DNA from 3 places in the Aneurinibacillus thermoaerophilus genome. Region 2 is predicted to be linked to each of the others. Evidence: riboswitches for the same ligand, from Rfam matches in the RefSeq annotation. Region 2 holds a riboswitch; each other region holds the start of a gene.

The links. A riboswitch is a leader RNA that binds a small molecule or an ion and turns the genes downstream of it on or off. The one in region 2 is predicted to bind cyclic di-AMP.
Region 1: it holds a riboswitch for cyclic di-AMP, as region 2 does, so the genes downstream of both, K3F53_RS12640 (Na-translocating system protein MpsC family protein) here and K3F53_RS13210 (C40 family peptidase) in region 2, are expected to answer to the same signal.
Region 3: it holds a riboswitch for cyclic di-AMP, as region 2 does, so the genes downstream of both, K3F53_RS15615 (C40 family peptidase) here and K3F53_RS13210 (C40 family peptidase) in region 2, are expected to answer to the same signal.

What each region holds. Positions count from the first base shown of each region.
Region 1 is NZ_CP080764.1:2,419,370-2,427,567, reverse strand. Features, by position in the region: partial or broken gene kdpB (potassium-transporting ATPase subunit KdpB) at 1-367, opposite strand, end outside; gene kdpA (potassium-transporting ATPase subunit KdpA) at 411-2,078, opposite strand; gene K3F53_RS19935 (potassium-transporting ATPase subunit F) at 2,130-2,192, opposite strand; cyclic di-AMP (ydaO/yuaA leader) riboswitch at 2,711-2,856, opposite strand; cyclic di-AMP (ydaO/yuaA leader) riboswitch at 3,278-3,435, shown strand; gene K3F53_RS12640 (Na-translocating system protein MpsC family protein) at 3,555-3,935, shown strand; gene K3F53_RS12635 (sigma-54 interaction domain-containing protein) at 3,984-5,330, shown strand; gene pdhA (pyruvate dehydrogenase (acetyl-transferring) E1 component subunit alpha) at 5,693-6,748, shown strand; gene K3F53_RS12625 (alpha-ketoacid dehydrogenase subunit beta) at 6,748-7,731, shown strand; gene K3F53_RS12620 (dihydrolipoamide acetyltransferase family protein) at 7,758-8,198, shown strand, end outside.
Region 2 is NZ_CP080764.1:2,535,165-2,543,362, forward strand. Features, by position in the region: gene K3F53_RS13190 (MFS transporter) at 1-749, opposite strand, end outside; gene K3F53_RS13195 (LLM class flavin-dependent oxidoreductase) at 899-1,945, opposite strand; gene K3F53_RS13200 (DUF3870 domain-containing protein) at 2,184-2,519, opposite strand; gene K3F53_RS13205 (SHOCT domain-containing protein) at 2,752-3,375, shown strand; gene K3F53_RS13210 (C40 family peptidase) at 3,702-4,283, opposite strand; cyclic di-AMP (ydaO/yuaA leader) riboswitch at 4,292-4,418, opposite strand; gene K3F53_RS13215 (arylamine N-acetyltransferase family protein) at 4,751-5,503, shown strand; gene K3F53_RS13220 (anion permease) at 5,826-7,259, opposite strand; partial or broken gene K3F53_RS13225 (oligosaccharide flippase family protein) at 7,812-8,198, shown strand, end outside.
Region 3 is NZ_CP080764.1:3,019,733-3,027,930, forward strand. Features, by position in the region: gene K3F53_RS15595 (pyrimidine-nucleoside phosphorylase) at 1-919, opposite strand, end outside; gene K3F53_RS15600 (NupC/NupG family nucleoside CNT transporter) at 945-2,174, opposite strand; gene yunB (sporulation protein YunB) at 2,573-3,316, opposite strand; gene K3F53_RS15610 (S-layer homology domain-containing protein) at 3,507-4,127, opposite strand; gene K3F53_RS15615 (C40 family peptidase) at 4,408-4,872, opposite strand; cyclic di-AMP (ydaO/yuaA leader) riboswitch at 4,880-5,011, opposite strand; gene K3F53_RS15620 (MFS transporter) at 5,496-6,689, shown strand; gene K3F53_RS15625 (FAD-dependent thymidylate synthase) at 6,967-8,198, opposite strand, start outside.

The DNA of each region.
Region 1 (8,198 bases), 120 kb from region 2:
GGGTGGATGATACCTCTTTAATCGAACCGTCTTTTTGCAAGAGTTTAGCTATTGTATCAGATTTTGTTTTTCGCAACGTATTAGCCTGAGCCTTGCCGCGTCCTTCTGCAAGTGCCTCAGCAAAGTTGGCGAACAGGACGGTAAACAAAAGAGTCAGAAAGACCGTAACATTGTATCCACGGCTTACGGTGCTCGGACCGAATGCATCTGGCACCACACATAAAACAAAAGTAATGAATGTCCCGATTTCAACAATAAACATGACGGGATTTTTGATCATCATGACAGGATTTAATTTTTTAAAAGAGTCGATAACGGCTTGAGTGCTCATTTCTTTGCTGAGCGTCTTTTTCTGCTTGATAGCCATACAACATCCTCCTCATTTATAGTCAAACGGACAAAAGGTTCCTTTACATCCCCAGATGTTCGGCGATAGGGCCGAGCGCCAGAGCAGGGAAGAAAGTTAGCGCGCCAATGATCAGAATCATCATTAGCAGAATGACGGTAAACAGCGGCGTATCAGTACGGAAAGTTCCGACAGAGGCAGCGACTCTCGACTTGGTTGCCAGCGAGCCAGCGATAGCAAGCATAGCGATAATGGAGATGTAGCGGCCGAACAGCATGACAAGTCCGATTGATATATTATAAAAATTTGTGTTTGCTGTAAGACCGGCAAAAGCAGACCCATTGTTCGCTGCGCCGGATGTAAAAGCGTATAGCACTTCAGAAATACCGTGCGAACCCGGATTTAGGATAGATGCCATGGATTCTGGACGCAGGAAGGCAAGTGCAGTTGGCACCAGGATAAGAATCGGATGGATCAGAAGGGCAATGGAGGCCAGCTTCATCTCCTTTGCTTCAATTTTTCTTCCAATAAATTCCGGCGTCCTACCAACCATTAAGCCGCAGATAAATACACTTAAAATGACATAGAGCAGGCCATTTAATAAACCGACACCTTTACCGCCGAATACGTTGTTGAGCATCATTTCTGCGAGCGGAACAAAACCACCTAACGGAGTCAATGAATCATGCATATTGTTAACCGAGCCGGTGGTAGCAGCTGTCGTTACCGCTGTAAATAATGCAGATTCAAAAAAGCCAAAGCGAACTTCTTTTCCTTCCATGTTGCCGTGAATGCCCATTGCATGTAACGCTGGCGTTCCTTTATATTCCTGAAAGAGTACAGTGCCGAGCATAATGAGGAAAATAACGCTCATCGCTGCAAAGACACTCCAGCCCTGACGTTTGTTTTTAATCATCACGCCAAATGCATAAATAAGCGAAGTGGGCAGAAGCAGCATAAATAAAATGTGCAGAAGGTTTGTCAGCGGTGTCGGGTTCTCAAACGGGTGCGCTGCGTTTGTTCCGAAATAACCACCGCCGTTTGTACCTAAGTGTTTGATTGATTCCAGAGAAGCTACCGGCCCTCTGGTAATCACCTGATTTGCCCCTTCCAGCGTTGTCGCGGTCACTGCACCATGTAACGTCTGCGGTACGCCTTGAAAGACAAGAAAGAGCGCGGCGATGAAAGAAAGCGGTAGGAGTACACGGGTTATTAGACGGACAAGGTCAACATAGAAGTTACCCAGTTCATTTTTATTGCCAGATATACCGCGAATAAAAGCGATAGCTACTGCAAATCCTGTTGCGCTAGATGTGAACATCGGAAATGTGATGGCCAGCATTTGGGAGAGATAGGACAGTCCGCTTTCTCCGCTGTAGGCCTGCCAGTTGGTATTCGTAATAAAAGATGCTGCTGTATTAAAAGCCAGTGCGCTTGGCATATTATCAATACCATCCGGATTGAACGGCAGATATTTTTGGAGACGTAGTACAGCGTATATGAGTATCATCATAACGAAGTTAGAGAATAGCACAGCGGTCACATACTGTTTCGAGTCCATGGATTGTTCTTCATGCACACCCATTATCCGATAAAATAAACGTTCAACCGGCCCAAATACACGATCCAGTCTGGTTTTTTCATAGCTAAATACGTTAACCAGATAGCTTCCTACCGGTTTGATTAATAGTAATGCAATCAATAGAGTGACAGCTACTTGTATAATTCCTATACTCATTTTCGTTCCTCCTCGTCATCGACATTGGTAGCATTAGAGGTAGCATTAGAATTTTTCGGGTCTCATAAGGACGAAAATTAAATAAACAATAGCAAGGAATGCAATCATGCTAAGTGCAACCATCGATCAATCACCTCCTTATGCTCGATCGCAAAACCAGGCAAATCCCCAAAAAATCAGGAATGATACTACAAATAGAGCGATAGTGATGACATCATGAAACATTCCTCCATCCTCCTTTTTTGGATATCGCGTAGTTTTTTCTAAAAAAAAAAATAGACCGATGCATACCTCTTCTCCGTTTGAAACGCATGATGAAAGAAAACCGGGTGTAATAGACGCCAGTACACCAGAACTTTTTCATTCCATTAGAGGCAACGGATAAAAAAGTTCCCATGTAAGTCCGGTTTATCATGCGATTCACTGCTGGAGAAAAAGCACGATCGGTCTACCTAATGCCTGCCCATCCCTTCTGGTTGGACTTGCATTCTGTCTCCCTGTTCTTTTTCTTGAAACAGTGTTATTTGATTTTTTCAAAAATAAAAAGACCTGCAAAATATAAGAGCGGCTCATTTTACTGGCGGTAAAGCACAATAAAAAAAGACTGCTCAAATAGGCGGTCTCAAGACCTCCTTCGCTTTAGCCGACGAAGTTAGCTGACGGGTAGGATGGCGAAAGAGCGATTCTCATCCCTCCTTACAAAAGTAAGGATTAACCCCAAATACGTGGGTCCTCCGCTTCCGGATGCTCCGGAATTAGGCCGAATTTGCAATTGTTTTATGTGAATCATTATAAGAGGACTGAAACAAAAAACAAAACCCAAAATTTAAACAAAAAATAGCTAAATTACGTTTTGTTAAAATAATAAAATGATAAAATCATTTATATTCTTACTATATCTCCTTATTTTTTACGATTTCTTCGTATTATCTGTTTTTTTTATGTTGAAGCAGGGCCATGCAAGAAAAATATTTTTATTTTATGCAGTGGAGCAAACAAAAGAAAAAGAGTAAAAAAAAGAGAATATAGAAGAAAAGTAAAAGTTTTTTTGAAAAAAATTTAGATTTTCTTCGCTTTATAAATGCTAATCCTTCTTTACAAAAAGTGAACAGCACACATAATATAAATCCATCCCATTGATGTATTTTGAAATGATGGCAATCGAAGTGCTGATAAAAAGTAAATATTCACATCCAACCTGATCGCTGAGTCCCAAATAGGGAACGGGGGAACCAACCGCGGTATTCAAAATTATAAGCCGCACGGGGTGAATCTTGAATAGCAAATTCAAGTAGGGCGACTCTCACGCCCGAATCCGTCAGCTAACCTCGTAAGCGTGTCGAGAGGAGGAACGTTGTCTTGCTATCGTGACAGCTTTGTTTGTAGTGCGAAAAACCGGAAGAAGACATCCTCTTCTTTCGGTTTTTTTTATGAAGAAAAACAGGTAGAAAAAAAAGGGGGGACGTTGTTATGGGACAATCATCAAAAAACAGGATGGAAGCAACGATCAGTGAAGCGTATATCAAATTTTTACGGGAGATTCTCGGCAGAGGACCAAGAGAAACGAAGACATATATTATTAAAGATATGGTGATTGTACGTTTAAAAGAGGTGCTGACCCAGGAAGAAAAGACGCTGGTGAAAATTGAGCGAGGGAAGCCGCTGGTTAAGGAGATGCGGCGTATTTTGCGTGAGTCACACAGCGTGGAAACGGAGGAGATGATTTCACGTATTACCGGTTGTCAGGTGATTTCAAGCCACAGTGATATAAGTACTAAACTTGGGGAGCAGGTGGAATTGTTTATTTTAGATTGTGATTTAGAGAAAATTCTAAAAGTAGATGTAAAATAAAAATTTTGAGACATTTTGCACCGAGAATAAAACAGGAAGGTGATCGCTTTGAACGTAAAAAATTTTATTGATGAGGGCGGCGCTATTATGAACCTCTTCCATGAAGGGGTCGTTATCGTTGATCAGCGGGGAACAGTTTTATATGTAAATGAAGCATGCTCGCGAATCACAGGAATCCCAAAACAGGAGCTCATTGGGCAATATGTAAAAGATGTCGTTTCTGATACAAATATTTTAAAAGTCTTACAGTCTGGTTACCCGGCGCTGGATATTCCAGCGCGTGCAGGAGACAGCGTCGTTATTTCAAATATTGTGCCTATCTATGACGAAACGCAACAGCTTCTGGGAGCTGTATCGATCTTCCGCGATCTAACCGAAATATTGCGGCTGAATCACAGATTGTCAGAAGCGGAAAATACGATAAAAGATCTCCAGCAAAAGTTATCGCTTGCCGATTTAGCTGACGGGAATGATATGCTGATCGGAAATAGTCCTGCCATGAAAAAAATTGTGGAAATTTCTTTAAAAGCAGCGCGGGTTGACTCCACGATCATGATTGAAGGGGAAAGCGGAACCGGAAAAGAAATGCTGGCCCGTTTTATTCATAACCATAGCGAGAGAGCGAAACAGCCATTCGTTGCTGTAAATTGTGCTTCCATTCCGGAAACTTTGTTGGAAAGTGAATTATTTGGCTATGAAGAGGGCGCTTTTTCCGGTGCAAGGCGGGGAGGAAAACAGGGAATGTTTGAACTCGCGGATGGGGGGACATTGTTTCTGGATGAATTGGAGGATTTAACTCCATCTGTTCAGGCCAAGCTTCTTCGGGTGCTTCAATTTAAGGAATTAATTAGAGTAGGCGGAACGAAAACGAAAAAAGTAGATGTACGTATTATAGGAGCCAGCAATCAAAGCCTGGAAAAACTGGTCAAGGAAAAGAAATTTCGTGAGGATCTTTATTATCGTCTGAATGTCGTACGGGTAGAAATTCCTGCTTTGCGCGAAAGGAAAGAGGATATTCCGTTGTTTGTTCATCATATTTTAAAGAAGATGAGACATAAGTTGAACAAAACGGTTAAAAAGGTACATCCAGATGTTATCCGGCATTTGCTTGCTTACCCGTTTCCCGGGAATGTCCGCGAGCTGGAAAATATTCTGGAACTCGCCATTATTATGGATGACAATCAAGTCCTCGATTTGGCTGATTTGCCAGAGCATATTGCTTCCGCGTCATCCGATTCTTCCCCAACCATTCAACTCCCTACTTTGAGAGAAATGGAAATGTCTTTAATAAAAGAGGCAGTAAGCAAATGCAAAAACAAAGCGGAAGCTGCCCAAATGTTAGGAATATCACGGGCTACTTTATACAGAAAAATGGAAGCATATGGTATCTCATGATAAATTTATGTATCATTTTTAAACAAAAATAAGAGATGCTCACTTTGTTTTCTCATTTTGATACATAAAGAAAAACAAAATGTATCATTATTTTACATTTAATCTGATATGAAATCTGAAAATATTGAAAACATAACCTCTTCTTCTTGGTATACTTCTTGCTAATTAAAGAAAGTATCATGACTTCTTCTCTACTCTTGAACGATAATAGGATGTCAATGTATCCAATGGAATGTATACAGTTGTCATCACATTTTATGAAGGGAGAGGTAAAAATGTCGGTAAGCATAAATGGATTACCGGAGCAGGCTGGCAAATTGAAAGCGAATACACCGGTACCGGGCGAGGAAAATACGGCGGAGATGTACCAGGTTTTAACTCCTGAAGGGGAGCTTCGCGAAAGTATCGAAGGAAAAATTGATGAAGCGCTTATGCTTAGGATGTATAAGAATATGCTGCGTGTTAGAATGTTTGACCGGAAGTCCATCATCTTACAAAGACAAGGTAGGATGGGAACCTATGCGCCTTTTGAAGGTCAGGAAGCATCTCAGGTAGGAAGTGCGATGGCTTTATCGCCTCACGATTGGTTGTTTCCGACATATCGCGATCACGCGGCAGCGATTACCCATGGCCAGATGATGTTTCGCGTCTTCTTATATTGGATGGGGCATATGGAAGGTTCCATAAGTCCGGAAGGGAAAAAGATTATGCCTCCATGTGTTCCGATCGCTACACAAACGGTACACGCTGTTGGCACGGCTTGGGCCAGCAAGCTGAAAGGCGAACAGAGTGTAAGCATCGCTTATTTGGGGGATGGTGCGACTTCAGAGGGGGACTTCCACGAATCGCTTAACTTTGCCGGCGTATACAAGGTTCCCGTTATTTTCTTCTGTCAAAACAACGGGTATGCGATCAGTGTTCCCTTTGAAAAACAGTCGGCTTCGAAAACGATTGCCCAACGCGCGGATGCCTATGATATGAAAGGCGTGCGCATAGACGGCAACGATATTTTCGCGGTTTGGCTTACTGTAAAGAAAGCGGTTGAAAGGGGAATAAAAGGCGAAGGCCCGACATTAATTGAAGCGATTACCTTCCGCTACGGAGCGCATACTACGGCGGATGATCCAAAGAAATATCGCGCCCAGGAACTTCTTTCCCGGGAATGGCGGGAGAAGCGCGATCCGCTCAAACGTCTTCAATTATTTTTGCAGAAAAAAGGTTTATGGAACGAGATCATGGAAGAGCAATGGCTGAAGGAAATCAATATTCAGATAGATGAGGAGTTAGCAAAGGCGGAGAGCTATCCGAAATCAAAGCCAGGCGATATGTTTACCCATGTTTACGCTGAGATGCCTTGGCATATTCGGGAGCAGCAACAAGAATTGCAAAACATCCTGGATAAGGAAGGGAAGAAATGATGAGCCGAAAACTTACAATTATTCAAGCCATAACGGAAGCGTTGGATCAGAAGCTTGCAGAAGATGAGCGCGTGATGCTTCTTGGCGAGGACATCGGGATCAATGGAGGGGTCTTTCGGGCGACGGAAGGATTAATCGAAAAATACGGCTCCGAGCGCGTTGTTGATACGCCGTTGGCTGAAGCGGGCATTATCGGCTCAGCCATCGGGCTTGCCCTTAACGGTATGATTCCGGTGGCGGAAATACAATTTTTGGCCTTTATTTATCCTGGATTCGAGCAGATTGTTTCCCATGCTGCCCGGATGAGATACCGGACCCGCGGTCAATTCGCTGTGCCTATGGTCATTCGTACGCCTTACGGGGCAGGTATTCGCGGGCCTGAACTGCATTCCGAAAGCGTAGAAACATTTTTTGTGCATACTCCGGGACTTAAAGTTGTTGTTCCTAGCAATCCGTACGATGCGAAAGGGTTGTTGATTTCGGCTATTGAAGACCCGGATCCGGTGATTTTCCTCGAACCTACTAAACTGTATCGTGCCTTTAAAGAAGAGGTGCCGGAAGAAATGTATCGCGTGCCGCTCGGCAAGGCAAGGGTGGTACAGGAGGGCAACGATTTGTCGATTTTTGCTTGGGGAACCATGTTGCGTGAAGCCTTACAGGCTGCGAAACGAATGGAACAGGAAAAAGGTTGGAAGTGTGAAGTCATTGATTTGCGTACCCTTTATCCTTTGGATCGCGATACGATTGTGCAATCGGTACAGAAGACTGGTCGCGCGCTCGTCGTCCATGAAGCGCATAAAACGGCAGGGTTGGGCGCGGAGATTATCTCCATTATTAATGATGAAGCCCTCATTTATTTGAAGGCGCCCGTAAAGCGGGTAACCGGCTTCGATGTACCTGTTCCTCAATTCTGCATTGAAGATGACTACCTTCCAAATGTCGAAAGGGTTAGACAAGGAATTGTGGAAACGGTTTTGTTTTAGCTGAAAGATAAATAGGGGGGAAAAGCATGGTTGAATTTAAGCTTCCTGACGTAGGGGAGGGTATGCATGAAGGAGAAATTTCTAAGTGGTTGGTCAGAGAAGGGGAGCTTGTCACGCGCGATCAACCGGTTGTGGAAGTGCAAACTGATAAAGTAAATGCAGAATTAAGTTCGCCAGTAACAGGCGTTATCAAAAAAATCATGTTTTCTGAAGGAGACATCGTTGAAGTAGGAGCAACTCTTCTCATTATTGAGGAGGAAACAGAAGCTGCAGCACCGCCCGCAGCTGAATCAAAAATGCCAGCTTCTCTTGTCAAAATGAGCGAAAACCATGCCAGTCCGGCAACCGCGACGGTACATCGCGCGTTGGCTACTCCGTATGTGCGTCAGTTGGCAAGGGAAATGAAAATAGATATTGAACAGATCAGGGGAACCGGGCCTGCGGGTCGGGTTACAGAAGAAGATGTA
Region 2 (8,198 bases):
TTTTGCTTTTCAGAATCATTATTTGTATACTCTTCAGAGAAATCCATCTGGTAACGCTTACAAATATCTTCGGCTTCTTGGACACGACGATGTGAAAGCAAGAAACTTACTGATTCAGGCAAGTACCGGATAATAAACGGAACGGCCAAAATAGGTATAGCCCCTATCCAAAACAAAATTCTCCAACCGAATGCTGTAAGTAATACTAGTGACAATAATACAGCGATGACAGTTCCTATAGCATATCCTGAAAACATTATTGCATAATTTAAGGATCGACGATGCTTAGAAGAATATTCGATCGTTAACGCCGATGCTGTTGGGATAATTCCGCCGAGACCAATTCCTCCAATGAAACGAAAGACACCAAACATTTCTGCGGATGTTGCTATTGCTGATAAAGCCATAGTAATCGAGAACAGAGCGATACTCCATATAAATGTCCATTTTCGTCCAATTAAATCCGTAATTGTACCTACCGCTATAGCTCCAACTAACATTCCAATAAGGGCGTAGCTACCAATCGCCCCCGCTTGTGCAGGTGTAATCCCCCATTCTTTGCTTTCCAATAACTTAGGAAGAACAGCGCCGTAAATTCCTAAATCATAGCCTTCTGCCATAATTCCGAAGAAACAGATGGCCAAGACAAGATATGTTAATTTGGCTGGTACAGTATTGTTTCGTATATCTATTGCGTTTGCATTTTTCTTTAACTCGATTTGATTCGTGCCTATGAATTGTTCACTCATATCTCCCATCCTCCTCAGATCAGGTCTATAAATTTAAAACAGTCAATAATATCATTTTTGGTATGCAAATGATACTGCCGACTTTTTCAAGATATGAAGTGAGCATCAAACCAATTTGTGTTCCAGATGATACCCCTTTGCTTTTAAAATTAAGAAGTAACTATGTGACTATTTTCCGTTACAACACTTTTTCGTTTGATGGTATCATTTTTAAACGCAGGCATCACTTCTTTAGCCACTATTTCTATAGATTTCAACACTTCTTTATGTGGCAGCCCTCCAAAGTTCATGAGCATCATAATATGGTCACAGCCAGCTTCTTGATATTTCCTGAGTCTGTTTATGACATCTTCAGGGGTGCCAATGAGTAAATGTTCGCGTTTTTCAAGATCTTCAAATGTAGCGTTTCTTCCATACTGGCGGGTATCTAAATACAGATTTACATGTTTTTTAGACACTCGTTCCGCTTCTTCGCGTGTTTCGGCTACAAACGTGTGAACTGCTAAAGGAATATTTATTTCACTTTCGTCATGTCCGGCCTGATGATATGCTTCTTTATAGTTATCAATTATCTCTTTTAACTCTGATAAAGAGTTACTGGCGACATAAGGGACTCCCATAATGTTATATCCCATTTTAGCGACAAATTCTGCCCCCCTGCGGCTTAGTGTACCGATCCAAATCGGCACTTTTTTCTGTTTTGGCAGTACCTCTAATTTAATGTTAGAAAATTGATAATAGTCTCCTGAATGGGAAAATTTTCCCCCAGTCCAAGCTTTTTCAATAACAGCTAGAGCATCATTGAATCGAAGCGCCTTATCAGCGGGATCGACGTTGAATCCGGCAAATTCGTGAGGAAGATAGCCGCTCCCAAACCCCAAATTTATTCGACCATTGCTCAATACATCTAATAAAGCGTAATCTTCGGCTACTTGAATAGGATTTTTGAATGGCAAAGTAACTATAGAAATACCAAGGCGAATATTTTTTGTTCGCTGTGCCGCTACAGCGAGTAAAATTTGCGGAGTGGTTAAAATTCCGTATTCACTAAAATGATGTTCGGCAAACCATACTGAATTGTAACCCAATTGGTCTGCATATTCTGTTTGTTCTAAGACTTCATGAAAAAATTGTTCAGGGGTACGATTGAACATTTTTTTGTAGTTGTCAAATACTGTGAATAAACCAAATTCCATAATGATTCTCCTCTCGTTTTATTGTAAAAATAAAAGCCAGTAGCAACTAAAGTCCATAAGAAACCTATCGTTTCCAGAACCTTCGTTTCTACTGGCTACCAATTTGCTTTATTGAGACTGGGTTCATGCCCCGTCCTCGGCAAATCGCCCAGTTAACAACGTAAATATAAAGATTATACTTTAAATAAATTATATAAAAATTTTCTGTAAATTGCAATCCCTTACATCTTTGTTTTAATTAATTTTTTACATTTTCTTTATCTAATTCAATATATCGGTTATACCCTGAAAGAATGGCCTGTATGACGGCTTTTTTTGGCGGAACGATAAATCTGCGTTCGACTGTATTAATAATTTCATCGATGTCTCGTGTAATAGATTTTCCACGAAGTAGCGCCGAAATAAAGTCATTAGTAATATCTCGAATAAAAGTAAAAGTACAGTCTACGATAATATCTGTTTCTGTATCAATAACAAGAATACACCCGATTGATTTTTGCACTTCAAAAATTGGAGTCCCTTTAGGGAGCTGAGCAAATCCGGCCACTAAGACAAAACTGTCCCTTATTTCCATTTTGAATATTTACACCTCACCCTTACACAATAATTTTATCTATGCCCATCATCATAGTTGAAAAATATGTAATTCTTTTATCATGGCGATTCTACTATTAATATTATTTTACCATGGCACGCGAGAAATCCCCTTCCTCCAGAATTTATACTATATTTTGTTTATTAAGGATTTGATTTCCTTTATAATTACTATTAAAGTAACTTTTGATATTATGGGCGGTGAATACACAATGTTAGTACAAAAAAGCAAGTTTGTTATACGTACCTTTAAAATCACTGAAAATGGACTATTATATGGTTATAAACGCTTTTTCTTTAAGCATGACAAACTTATTAAATTCGAAGATATTCCTGAAAATCAGGTATCTTTCTCGGTATTCCCTAAAAAATCCTTTATTGCAGCTATCATTTTTACGTTAATAAGTGCCATGATGGCATGGGACTATTTGTTTGCAAGTTCTAACACTGATAAAGCAGAAGCGCTAGACTCTTTGACTTTTTATTCACCTATCTCATGTTTTTTTTGGATAATGTTTTGGTTTAATTATAATACTTATACTTCTTTATCTGATCATAAAACAGACATTGTCTTTTTTGAAAATATTCCTTCGTCAGAAAAAGTACATGATTTCATAAAAGAATTACAGCAAGCAAAAGAGAAATATATTAATCAAAAATACTACAACCATATTCACTATCATAATTTAGAACCTTCTTCTATTTCCGCAGAAATATTTAGGCTATCACAGCTTAAAGAACAAAATATAATCTCGGAAGAAGAATTTAATGAAATAAAGAAAGAGTTAATACAATCTAAGAAAAATGAAGAAAAGACAATTGGCTTTATGCGTTAATCCATCCATTGAAACCTAAGAATCTAAAGCCCCTCCACCTAAACGGGAGAGCACCGAAAAAGTACCCGACTTTTTTCCGTAAAGCGGAAGATGGGTGCTTTTTCTTGTATTTCCTAATAAGCAATTAAATCCCCTAGCTTTATGTCACTAAGGAAACATTTATGAGTTTAACCATTCGTTATAAATGAATCCGTATGTTAAGAAAGTGAATAGTTAAAGTTAACAAAAATAAAGAATGCCACTGGAAATAATCCAGCAGCACTCAGTTCACAGAAAATGCAATCGTTTTTCAGTGCTCTCTCTTTTAAAGAAAAGTGATTTATAAACTAAAAGTATCTGCGTACCTGTGCAAAGTGGCTTTGGCACCATGACGAACTTAGATCGGTGATTTGTACACCTCTACCTGGAGCAGGTGCATGAATCATCTGATTGTTTCCGATATATATTCCTTCGTGATAGCCGCTACGTGATCCCGAATGGAAAAAGACAATATCACCAGGCTGCATATCGGATTTGCTTACTTGGTAGCCTTGTTTCAGTTGTCCGATAGGACCAGTTGATATCGAGATGCCGAAATGCTTGTACACATATGAAGTAAATCCTGAACAATCGAATCCGGTTTGCGGGGATCTTCCTCCATGTACATACGGTATACCGATAAACTGTTTGGCATAATTAGCGATCTGAAGTCCTGTTGCTGACCCAGTAGTTAAATTAGCACTTTGCGTTGGCCTATTGTTTGTAAATGGATCTGTCTGTTGTTTGGTGCTCACCTGGTGAGGCCATGTATATGCTTCGCCTTGCTGTGATTCAACTTGCTGTGCTTGAGCTTGTTGAGGTACCAAGTTACTCATTCCGGTAAGCAAAACCCCAGTCATTCCTGCAATAGTAATCATGCGTTTTAACAAATTATTACACTCTCCCTTTCCCATGCCTCCGAGGTTAGCTGACGGGTTCGGTTGAAAGGTGCCCGATCGTATACACGATTTCACCCCATAAAATGATTCCCCCGTTCCAATTGATGGACTAGGCATTCATTGAATCCTTTCTTACCTTACCGTATAAAGACGAGCGGTACATTAGTAAAGGGATGGGTGTGTCCCCATGTATTTCCGACAATAATGAGTCCCGGTATATGCACATTAAGTTAATATATTAGACTTGCCCAAAAATAAAAAGAACCGAAGATCTTCCTAATTTTTGATAAAATCAAGCTCTGCTCCTGCTTTCGCTTCATATATGTAGTAAAATTTTTTATCAACACAAATCAATTTTCTTGAGGGAATAAAGTGTGTATCATATACTTATAGAGGTGATATTTTCTGGATGGCAGATACACAACGTGAAAAGTTGTTAAGCATAGGAGGAGATTTGATTGAACGTACGCGAGTACCTCAAACGTATTGGTGTTGATATTGAAGACATTCACGCCGATTACCAGTCGCTTCAATTCATTCAAATGCGTCACATGCTGTCCGTCCCGTTTGAAAACTTGGACATCATAAACTCCCGTCCTATTGAAATAAACCTTGAAGCAATTTACCAAAAAATTGTTGTAAGTAAACGAGGAGGATATTGTTATGAATTGAACGGACTGTTAGGTTGGCTTCTACAAAATGTGGGTTTCTCTGTGTCACTGGTTTCTGGCCGGGTTCATCACGGTGATGGTACATATGGCCCTGAGTTCGACCACATGGCTCTTTTAGTACACCTCGAAAAAGACTATATCGTCGATGTCGGGTTTGGTGATTCCGTGCGTAGCCCTCTTCAGCTTTCGGGAGACATTGTCACCGATGTCAGTGGTTCGTACCGTATCACGAGTGAGTCAAATTCCGAGACCTTATGTTTCCAGAAATTAGTGCAGAATGAATGGATTACAGAATTTAAATTCACGAAAAAACCTCGTAAACTTGACGAGTTTTATGAAATGAATCAGTACCAGCAAACTTCTTCGGAGTCTCATTTCACGAAAAAACTTATCTGTTCTCTTGCTACACCTAATGGTCGAATCACTATTTCGGGTGATTCACTAATCGAGACAATTAACTCCATAAAAACTAAACGGATGATTTTGTCTTCCGAAGAAAGAAACGAAATCTTGAAGCAGCGATTCGGAATAATATTATAACCTGATTCCATATGCAGTGGAAAATAATTCTTCCACTACTTCTCCCTTATCTCTCACCTGTTCTCAAAGTGTATCAACATCATCTACATAGAAATTAAAGCATCCAGGGGGAGGATAATTTTCATGCTCCATGATGGCAAACATGGCTCCACTTTCATTTAGTAGCCACCAAAAATAACCCGGCGCAAGGCCAGGTTATTTTTGGTGAAAATTATGTGGCACAAGTGTGTTGTAAATCATACAAACGGGTTGTTTCTGGAAGACCTGTAGCAACGAATCCCGCCACCCATTTAGATAGCGAGATTTTTCTTTAAGACTCTATCTACCATAAACCAAGTAGTTTCCACCAAAGGGAGCCAACTCCTAGCCAAATAATAATATTAATAATTGAGATGGCTAATCCTATAGCCCACCATTTTCCCTCTGATACATAACCAGGACCAAAGAGAATGGGGGCTGGACCAAAACCGTAATGAGTTATAGAACCAAACAGATTACTGAAAAACGCGAGCATTAATGCCGTAAACATTCCCGGTGCTCCTACAGTAAGAGATACCGCAAGAAATGCAGCATACATTGCACTTACATGTGCAGTTGCACTAGCAAATAAATAGTGACTATAAAAATAAGCCATACCTAATACTAACAAGGCTACCATTGGAGACATACCTGATACTAATCCCTGAATTTCCTTACTAAACCAAGAGATTAACCCAAGATTATTTAGTTGCCCTGCCATCATAACAAGTGCGGCAAACCATACAAGTGTATCCCATGCCATCTTCTCACCTTTAACATCTGTCCAGGTTAATACTTGAGTAAGAAGAAGTAAAGACACACCGACAAGCGCAGCTGTAGTAGCATCCACGCCAATCTTTTCACCAAAAATCCACAACCCTAAGACCGTTACAAATACAAAAACCATTCTCTTTTCTGCTTTGCTCATCGGCCCCATTTCTTTTAATTTTTCTATCGCAAATTTTGCCGCGTTTGGTGTTTCTTTAATTTCTGGCGGATAAATCTTGTAGATGAACCAAGGAATAATAAGTAAGCTAATGAGACCAGGGACAATAGCTGCGAGCATCCAACCACTCCAACTGATTTGTATGCCGGCTTCTTTAGCCATTGATACAATAAGTGGATTAGCTGCCATCGCCGTCATAAACATAGCGGATGTCACTACGTTGACCTGAAATGCAGTCTTTATCAAAAACGAGCCGATTTTCCGCTCTGTCCCGTCTTCAGGTTTTGAATGAAATGAATGAGCCAAAGCGGAAATAATCGGAAATACGATACCACCTGCACGAGCAGAGTTACTGGGCATGGCTGGAGAAAGTATAAGGTCAGTGAACGCCAGCGCATATGAAAGACCTAGTGTTTTCTTTCCGAATTTATTCACAAATATATAAGCAATACGAGAACCTAATCCCGTTTTTGTAACACCGCGAGAAATAATAATTGCACATACAATGATCCAAATGGTACCATTACCAAATCCTGATAGTGCAGTTTTAAGAGGTACTATATCTGTTATAACTGTCATAGTAATAGCAATGATAGAAAGACTTCCCATCGGCATCGGTTTAATAATAAAACCAACGATGGTTGCTACAAAAATAGCAAGTAAATGCCACGCATCAGGTTTTATCCCTTCCGGCGGTGTGATAAACCAGATAATTAAACCGATGGCGATAATTATGGCCAAAGGAATAAATTTAATTTCCCCTGATGTTTTGTCTGCAATGTTCTTTCCCACAATTTTTTCCTCCTATTTTACAAATCAACATTTTCTTGGTATATGTTCATCTTCATTCATGAACATATTTACAATTCATTATCTAACCCCTTTCATATTTTATTTATTCCTAAATTAATATAACGGCGGAATGGGATACTATATTAAGTTAAAACCATTCTATATATTGACAAATCATTGAACATATTGTAGCAAATGGATGGCAGAGCAATCATCTTTCATCCCACGATTGAAGCCGCGAGTTTTCATATGGAATTTTCTTCAAAAAAAACTCCACTGACCGTTTGGATGACTGCTGAAATAATGTGCACCTTCACTCACCCCTAAAAAATTCTTCTTTGACTAATTAACATAATTTCTAATCATTAAAGTTTCATTTCTTTTTTAAATCATTAAAATATTCTATAATCCCACTTTATATAAAAAAGCTAACCAATGCAGGCTAGCTTTTCCCATTTAATATCTGCATGAGGTAAATATCAATTAAAGCACCAGTTATGATTGCTAAAAAAGTTCGTCTAAGTAAAAACAAATGTTTGTCCATATCACTTCTTAGCCTGTCTTCATATGATAGTAGGAGCAGAAGGAGTAGGATTGTACCAGATCGCCTATTCTTATTATGGTTTTCTCCTCACCTTTATTTCTGGAGGCTTTCCGACCGCTCTTGCTTTTATGACGGCAAAGAATCAAAAACAGGGAAAAGTTCTTTTAAAAGCAACCACGTTTCTTTTAATGATTATCGGGGCAGCTATCGGCAGCGCATCGTATATGCTTGCACCGGCCATCGCTGATTTTATGGGAGACAGTCATCTTACTGTGCCCATCCAATATATCGCACCGGCATTATTCATTGTCCCACTCCTTAGTTTGATGAGAGGATTTCTGCAAGGGGTGGAACATTATGGTTCTATTGCCGCTTCGGAAGTGGTGGAACAGATC
Region 3 (8,198 bases), 480 kb from region 2:
CAAGTGCCTGACCGTTCGCGATCGCTTCTTTTAATCTCTCTCTCGCTTCTTCCGGGCTTTGCGCTTTTCCTCCAAGATATACCATATAGCTGCCCAGCGTCAGGCAAAGCTCTTCCAAATCTTTTGGTCCATGGCCACGCAACGTATCAATTGCCTCTTTTACTTCCAGGGCATTGCCCACCGCATAACCTAACGGCTGGCTCATATCCGAAATGATCGCCATCGTCTGACGACCCACACGATTCCCGATATCCACCATCGCCCGCGCAAGTTCGCGCGCCTGTTCTAGCTCTTTCATAAGCGCACCGCTACCCGTCTTTACATCAAGGACGATAGCATCAGCGCCAGACGCGATTTTTTTGCTCATAATAGAACTTGCGATAAGCGAGAGCGAATTTACCGTCGCGGTAACATCACGCAATGCGTATAATTTTTTGTCCGCAGGAGTTAAGTTGCCGCTCTGTCCCACAACAGCGACTTTATTTTTGTTGACAAGCTCATTAAACTGTTGATTATCAATTTCTACATGAAATCCCGGAACTGATTCCAGCTTATCAATGGTGCCGCCAGTATGACCAAGACCACGCCCGGACATTTTGGCCACCGGCACGCCAAGCGAAGCTACCAGCGGGGCAAGAACAAGCGTCGTTGTATCCCCTACGCCGCCGGTGCTATGCTTATCCACCTTGATCCCCTCGATCGCTGACAAATCAATCTGATCGCCCGATTCCACCATCGCCATTGTTAAATGCGCTCGCTCCTCTTGTGTCATATCACGGAAGAAAATCACCATCGCTAGGGCAGACATCTGGTAATCAGGAATGTCGCCTTTCGTATAACCTTGAATAATAAAATCAATTTCCGCTTTGCTTAATTCTTTTCCGTCCCGCTTCTTTTCGATTAAATCAACCATCCTCATACGACAGACCTCCCTTTACTTTTCTTTACACAAGCATACCAGCCATTGCCGCACTTAACAGTGAAGCGAGCATACCGGCCGCCACGGCCCGCAGCCCGAGACGCGCAATATCCTGCCTCCGGTTCGGCGCTAAGCTTCCGAGCCCGCCCAAAAGGATCGCCATGGAGGACAGATTGGCAAAGCCGCAGAGCGCAAAGCTGACAATCGCTACCGTTTTCGGTGTAAGATTCTTAATTTGCGGAGCGAAATCAGTATAGGCTACAAACTCGTTTAATACAAGCTTCTCACCAATAAAGCCTCCGGCCATGATCGCCTCAGACCATGGCACACCGACCGCAAATGCAAGAGGGGCAAAAATAAATCCGAGAATCTTCTGCAAAGATAATCCTTCGTAATGAAACCAGCCACCGATAATGCCCAATCCCCCGTTAATGAGAGCGATAAGCGCAATAAAAGCAAGCAGCATAGCTCCAATATTAAGCGCAAGGTGCAAACCGACGCTTGCGCCGCGCGCAGCAGCGTCAATAACGTTAACCGATTCCGAGTCCTCATCCATTTTGAACTCCAATTTGCTTCCCGGAGCGGTTTCCGGTATTTTCGTCTCCGGCACGAAAATTTTTGCAATCACAAGGCCGGCCGGTGCCGCCATAAAGCTGGCTGCCAGTAAATATTCCAATGGCACGCCAAGCAGCGAGTAGCCCACAAGCACAGAACCCGCCACCGAGGCCAGTCCACCGGTCATCACCGCAAACAATTCCGAATTGGTCATTGTCGCGATGTAGGGACGAACAACAAGCGGTGCCTCCGTCTGTCCGACAAAAATGTTTGCGGCAGCGGACATTGATTCCGCTTTACTCGTTCCAAGCAGCCACGACAACGCACCTCCGATAATTCGAATAATCAATTGCATAATGCCGAGATAATAAAGCACGGAAATCAGAGCGGAAAAAAAGATAACAACGGTTAATACCTGGAATGCAAATACGAAAGTAATTCCGGATTGGGGCGTATATAAACCGCCAAATAAGAATTTAACTCCTTCATTTGCGTAACCCGTAATTTCTGTAACGATCATCGTTAATTTTTCCAGCCACTTTTTCCCTGTTTCCCATTTCAGGACGATAAATGCAAATACTAGTTGAATCGCCAAACCACCCAGCACGGGCCTCAGTTTAATCGACTTTTTGTTATTAGAAAATAAGAATGCGATCCCGAGCACAACAAGAATCCCCAAGAGTCCCCATAACATGTTCACGCTATCCCACCTCTTCATTTATGTAATTTTATTGAATGAGCATTCATTCTTCTCAACATACTACATATGCTTTCTTTTGCCTAGTTTTCTATGCCAGCCTTGCCGCTTTCTCTTTATCCTTCCTTTTTATGCTGTCTGTTTATTCATCTTCTATTTCCACTCTTACAACCAGCTGTGAAATCGCTTACATCCTTCTTTTCTATTTTACAATATATCACAATACTTTGTTCGATAGAATTATCTTAATTACCCATTTTATTCCTAATCATAAAGACAAAAAAAAATCCACTGCCGTTCTTGCAGTGGAAAAATAAGGGGGAGAAAGAGAGAGAGAAAAATTTTTAAAGCTAATAATTATATTATTCCCAAAAATGATTTTGGCTAAACCTATGCATCCACTATTTCTGAATTTCTATGCTATTGGTTTGTACAGGAGGCACGATACTGGGTGGTTGTACGCCCGGAATTTCGCTTCCTGTCGGCCGTCCTTTGCCGTCATAGTAAAATTGGGGCACATTTCCGACGATAAGCGCGTTTGAAACTGGGATTTCCATTTTTACAATCGCCGGCTGCGTTGCAAAAGGAATCACAATTTTTACCTTTGTCTGGATAATAATAACAACTGTAATCAATACCATGTTAATGCCTGCTTCTTTCATTCTCGGTTCCAATTCGACATGCACGCTTCCGAATGGTACAAGCGTAAGTGGCAAGTCGGGGCCTAGTTGTGCCAACAAATTGCTCTTCAGCGCCTGACCTAGCGGAAGTGTCTGCGGCACCTCTTCTAAGTTTTTCAACGCATGGGTCACATTTTCCATCGTGTCCAACGCAATACGCGTATATTCATTATGGTTAAAAATGGCGGCCTGGATTTTTCCCTCTTTATCTTCCTTTAGCTGCACAAGTTCTTTAAAGTTAACATCTTTAATTATTTTTTGACCGATAGCATCATGAATCACTTTGGTCGCTAGTTGCTCCGTCCGGATGCGGGCGATTTCACGAATGGCCGGCTCTATATTTTTCTCTATATAGTAGAATGTTTGAAAAGTAAGACCCAAAAAAATCAGGAGGGAAATTAAAAACATATATTTCGAAGGGATCGGGGAACGAACGTTTCTTCCGCGCCATCTCTTCCTTCCCATGTTTCCACCCCCTTGCTGCAATATATGCCCAAAGCCGGCAGTCTAGGACTAAAAGACATTCTATCCAGCACCGCTTTTACCAAAGTGGAGCGAACAGAATAGCTTCTTTGTGGAAAGCGGGAGCAAACAAAAAGCCTGAAAGCACCGCTTTCAGGCCGGAAGAAGTATAACGCCACAAAATATACCAATATTACTTTAGTTTACCATAGAGATATGCGCGCGCTTGTTCAATCAACACAGCCGCTTCTGCGCGTGTAATATATTTAGCTCCACGGAAGGTGTTATCCGTATATCCTTTCATCACTTTCTTGTCTACCAGAGCAGAGACGCTGCCGACCGCCCACACCGGTATTTGATTAAAATCATCAAGCTTTTGCGCGGTGTCGACTTTTGTCACATCCAGTTCTAGCAGACGTGCCATCATAACTGCCGCCTCAAAACGTGTAATGGGCTTATTCGGTGCAAACTTGCCCTGATATCCGGTGACATAACCTGCTTGATAAGCGGAAGCAACTTGCTGATAGAACCATTGATACTTATGCACATCGCTAAAATCAACAATTGCATTTTCATTGAACTTGCCAAACGCCTTGTTGGCCATTGTTACAAATTCTGCGCGGGACACTTGTTTGCCTGGTCTAAACGTTCCGTCTTTATAACCGGACACAATCCCTTCTGCTACTAATTTATCCACTGCGGGTTTCGCCCAGTAAAAGTTGTCGAAGTCTTTGAAGTTGGCCGCGGAAGCTACAGAAACCACACTTAGTGACAAACCCATAGCCAACGCTAGCTTGGTAAATTTTCGTTTCATGATGAAAACCCACCTTTCCCTTACTATTTTCATATAAATAAAGCCTGCTTACGCCGCTTTATTTCTACCAGTAATTTTTTATGTTATCACCATCCAATCTAACGTATCCTGATGGCCTTCGGAAGTTAGCAAACCAGTAAATATATGGTTCCCACTTAATTATTTTCTTCGAGCTAAATAACGTGTTTATGGGGGGCATCCGTAAAAAATTAAAAAACCCCCAACCGTCCTTATGGCAGTTAGGAGTTAATAGCAAGATGTATGTAAATAAATACTCCGCTTATTTCAAGATGCGCTTCGCGCCTACATAACGTTTTCCCCAGTAATATTTATCATTAATATCATTAATAGCAACACCACGGCCGCTGGAAGAATGAATAAATTTCCCGTCTCCAATATACATACCCGCATGTGTTACAGGAGCACGACGGGACGTCTTGAAAAATACCAAATCACCCGTACGTAACTGAGAACGAGAAACCGGTGTTCCTCTCTGATACATAGCAGCTGCCGTACGCGGCAAAGAAATCTTTTCTCTTTTGAAGAGATAATTCAAAAATCCGGAACAGTCAAAACCACTTTTGGTGGTTCCCCCCCACTTATAAGGCGTTCCTATTAAACTTTTTGCTATCTCCACAAGAGAATTTTCGGCTGCGGAAGCTGTACGGGTACCTATAGGCGCAAACAAAGCGCTAAGAGCGATTGTCCCAGAAATCGCAAATATCATAATTTTCTTTTTTTTCATAGCCTAGTTTTACTCCCTTCATGCCTACGAGGTTAGTTGACGGGTTAAGAGGAGAAGGTCTCTTTCCGCTTGCACGGATCCACCCCAAAAATAAATTGTCCCCCGTTCCACGTTACTGTGGATTCGGCAAGTAAAATTTTCTATATAATAGGCCACCTCTTATAATTAAGGAAATCTTTTTCTTTCTATCTCTTTCCACTAACAACGTTTACAGTTTATCGAATTATATCGAAAAAGAGAAGAATTAGAAGAAAAAGTTCACAATTTAGACACATTTTGTTGAATTTTTTTGCAACCTATCGAAATATATCTGTATATTAAGCTGATGTTTACTCGATATGAAAGGAAACGGGGCAAGCAACACGCTGCCACGGTCTATCCGGTATGCCTATCATGTTTGCGCCGTCTCTAGCATAGCAAAATGCGAAGGCTTTCTCTTCATGTTTTCCCCTCCCTTTCCCTCTCGCTCCTGCTCTTTCGATTCACTTTACGCAAACAAAAACCCCTGCTTCCTCTTGGTTAGAAGACACGTTTTCTGACAAAACCATATATATAATGAAAGGACATTCTATCGAGATTATCGTAAAATTACGGTAAAGCATTCTCAAAAAGGAGATGAGCATATGAAAGCTCCCTCGCGAACTGACGTTTCTCCCGCCCTTTGGACCCGGGATTTTATATTGACAACCCTATCGAACCTATTTCTGTTTACCAGCTTTCAAATGTTAATCCCAACGCTTCCTGTATATGTGGAGCAAAGCGGCGGCAACGAATTCTCTATTGGGCTTGTTATCGGGATTTTTACCGTATTCGCTCTGCTTGCTCGCCCGTTCGCCGGAAAAGCACTTGACACGCTCGGCAGGAGAAAAGTAATGGCTATCGGTCTGCTTATTTTCATTCTTTCGGTGGCAGGTTACTACTGGACAACAACCGTATTTCTTATTTTAAGTCTGCGAGTCATTCATGGCATCGGATGGGGAATTGCTACCACCTCCTTCGGAACGGTCGTCTCTGACATTATTCCGGCGCAACGACGTGGAGAAGGCATGGGATACTATGGCCTTTCTTCTACGCTGGCGATGGCGCTTGCACCGCTGTTTGGCATCTGGCTTGTAGAAAAAACCGGCTTCGGAATGCTGTTTTTTGTTTCTACATTGCTTGCTGTGATAAGCTTTCTGCTTTCCCAGATCATTCGCTATCCAGATGTTTCTGTTTTCGTTCCTTCTCCGGAGCCAAAACATCGTAACCGACTCGATGAATGGTTAGAGGTAAAGGCGCTATTTCCTTCATTTCTTGCAATAATGCTCGGGCTTACATATGGCGGGATTGTTACCTTTATTACGCTGTTCGGCAAAGAAGCAGGAATTACAAACGTAGGATGGTTCTTTCTGACTCACGCTCTCATGGTTATGATCGTCCGTCCTGTGGCGGGCAAACTGTTTGATCGGCGTGGACACGTATGGATCCTGCTGCCAGGGGCATTCTTCACAGCTGTAGGATTGCTGTTTTTATCTTATTCCAATAATTTGTTGTCACTTATTCTTGCTTCTGTATTCTACGGCATCGGGTTTGGCGCTATTCAGCCGACCTTACAGGCGTGGACGATTAACAGGGTGGCACCCAACCGGCGTGGCGCCGCCAACGGCACGTTCTTCTCCGGATTTGATCTGGGAATCGGCGCGGGTGCTATGCTGCTCGGCACCATAGCAACGGCAACCAGCTACGCGGTCATGTATCGTATTTCGATTGTATTCATGGGACTGTATCTTATAACATATTCGCTTTATCTGGCTAAGAGTGCAAAAAAAAGCGCCTAGGTTCTCATGTTAAGCAACTTATCCATTCACCTCTTCTTCCCGGGCTTGATTGATTTTTTGCGCGATTTTTCCTTTTGTACTGCAACAAAGCCGTTAAAAAGTGGAAAAGAGCACACAACTATCTTGTGTCTTAAGCGACCAAGATGTTTTGTGTGCTCCGCTTAGAGAACAGCTTTGCGATCGAGTTTACTTTTTAAGCAATTAAGCAACAGAAAGAAGGGAAAGTTCGTGAATAGCGAACGGACAAAACATGTAGCCCAACGCCCTAAGCGCTTTTTTATTTCTTCAAATGCCGATCCATCTCAAATCCAGGCAAAGAATGTTCCATATCATGGAAAATGCGTTCAAGTTGAAAGGCCACGCTGCGAATTTCATCCTGTGCGTATTCTTCCTTACGCAGCGTCACGAAATGGGCCAGTCCGTACATGTTTGCATAAAACGGCAATCGGCGCGCGTTAGCGTTCAAGACAACATATGGCGCGATGCCAATTAAGCCGTTCTCCACCAATTCATTGTACAATCGGTGCGACTCTGCCCGCATAGTCAGCAATGTATTGATGATGCGCTCCGCTTCTGGCGTGCCGGATGCTTCCACTGCTTCTTGTGGAAGAATCAAGCCGTAACGCGTATCCGGAAGTTGAAGTGAAAAGTCGAACGCACGATGCCGGATAATCTGGTGATGACAGCCTTCGGAGCATGTCACCGCCACACGCTTACCAAATGCGCGCATGATGGCGGGAAGTTCGCTGAATCGGTTCATCTTTGCCAGATCGCCCAGCACCATATCATCCGAGCGTGTAAACGCAAGCGCTGCGGCGTCTTTCGTCACTTCCACAAACGGGCCGTTATACACCGGCAATGTTTCCGGTTCCTGCACACGACGCTGATAAAACTCTGCCATATAAGAGCAAAGATACGGCGTCGCTTCCGTATGGCTGATAAGCGAAGGCAGCACTTCGGTCGTATGCTTGCGAATTTTCTGCGCTATCTCCACCACTTCGCTGCTATACCCTTCATGTGATAGCATTTCCGCAATCGCGTCGGAAATGGCACGAGCATTGCCGGTGACAGCTACGTTTGATTTAGTGGCCAGAGGCAGCACATTGCGCGCATTTTCATACGCAAGCTTTTCTACAGCACTGTCTTTCATGCCAGGGTGTTTTGCTTTAATCAAGGCAAAGAAAAGCGGAACAAGCTCTTCATATTTCCGAAAGCATTCTTTGCCAAAGGTGATATAGTGTTCCTTTAATTCTGGATGCTGATCCAATTCCCGCGGAACAACGAAGTCCTGCGGCTTCTGGTAGCGAAGGCTAAATTCCGTAAAAGATAGCCATTTCGCCGCCTGCACCGTTTCTAGAATTTCTGTAAACCAGCGAGATACACCTTCAATGCAGAATTGGGCAAAAGCATGCTCTTTAATGCTGGAATGACCGTAATCAACCCCCCACTTCTTCATGAAACCACCAGCATGTGCCGCCGATTCTTTAAACATCGAAATCATGTCAACAT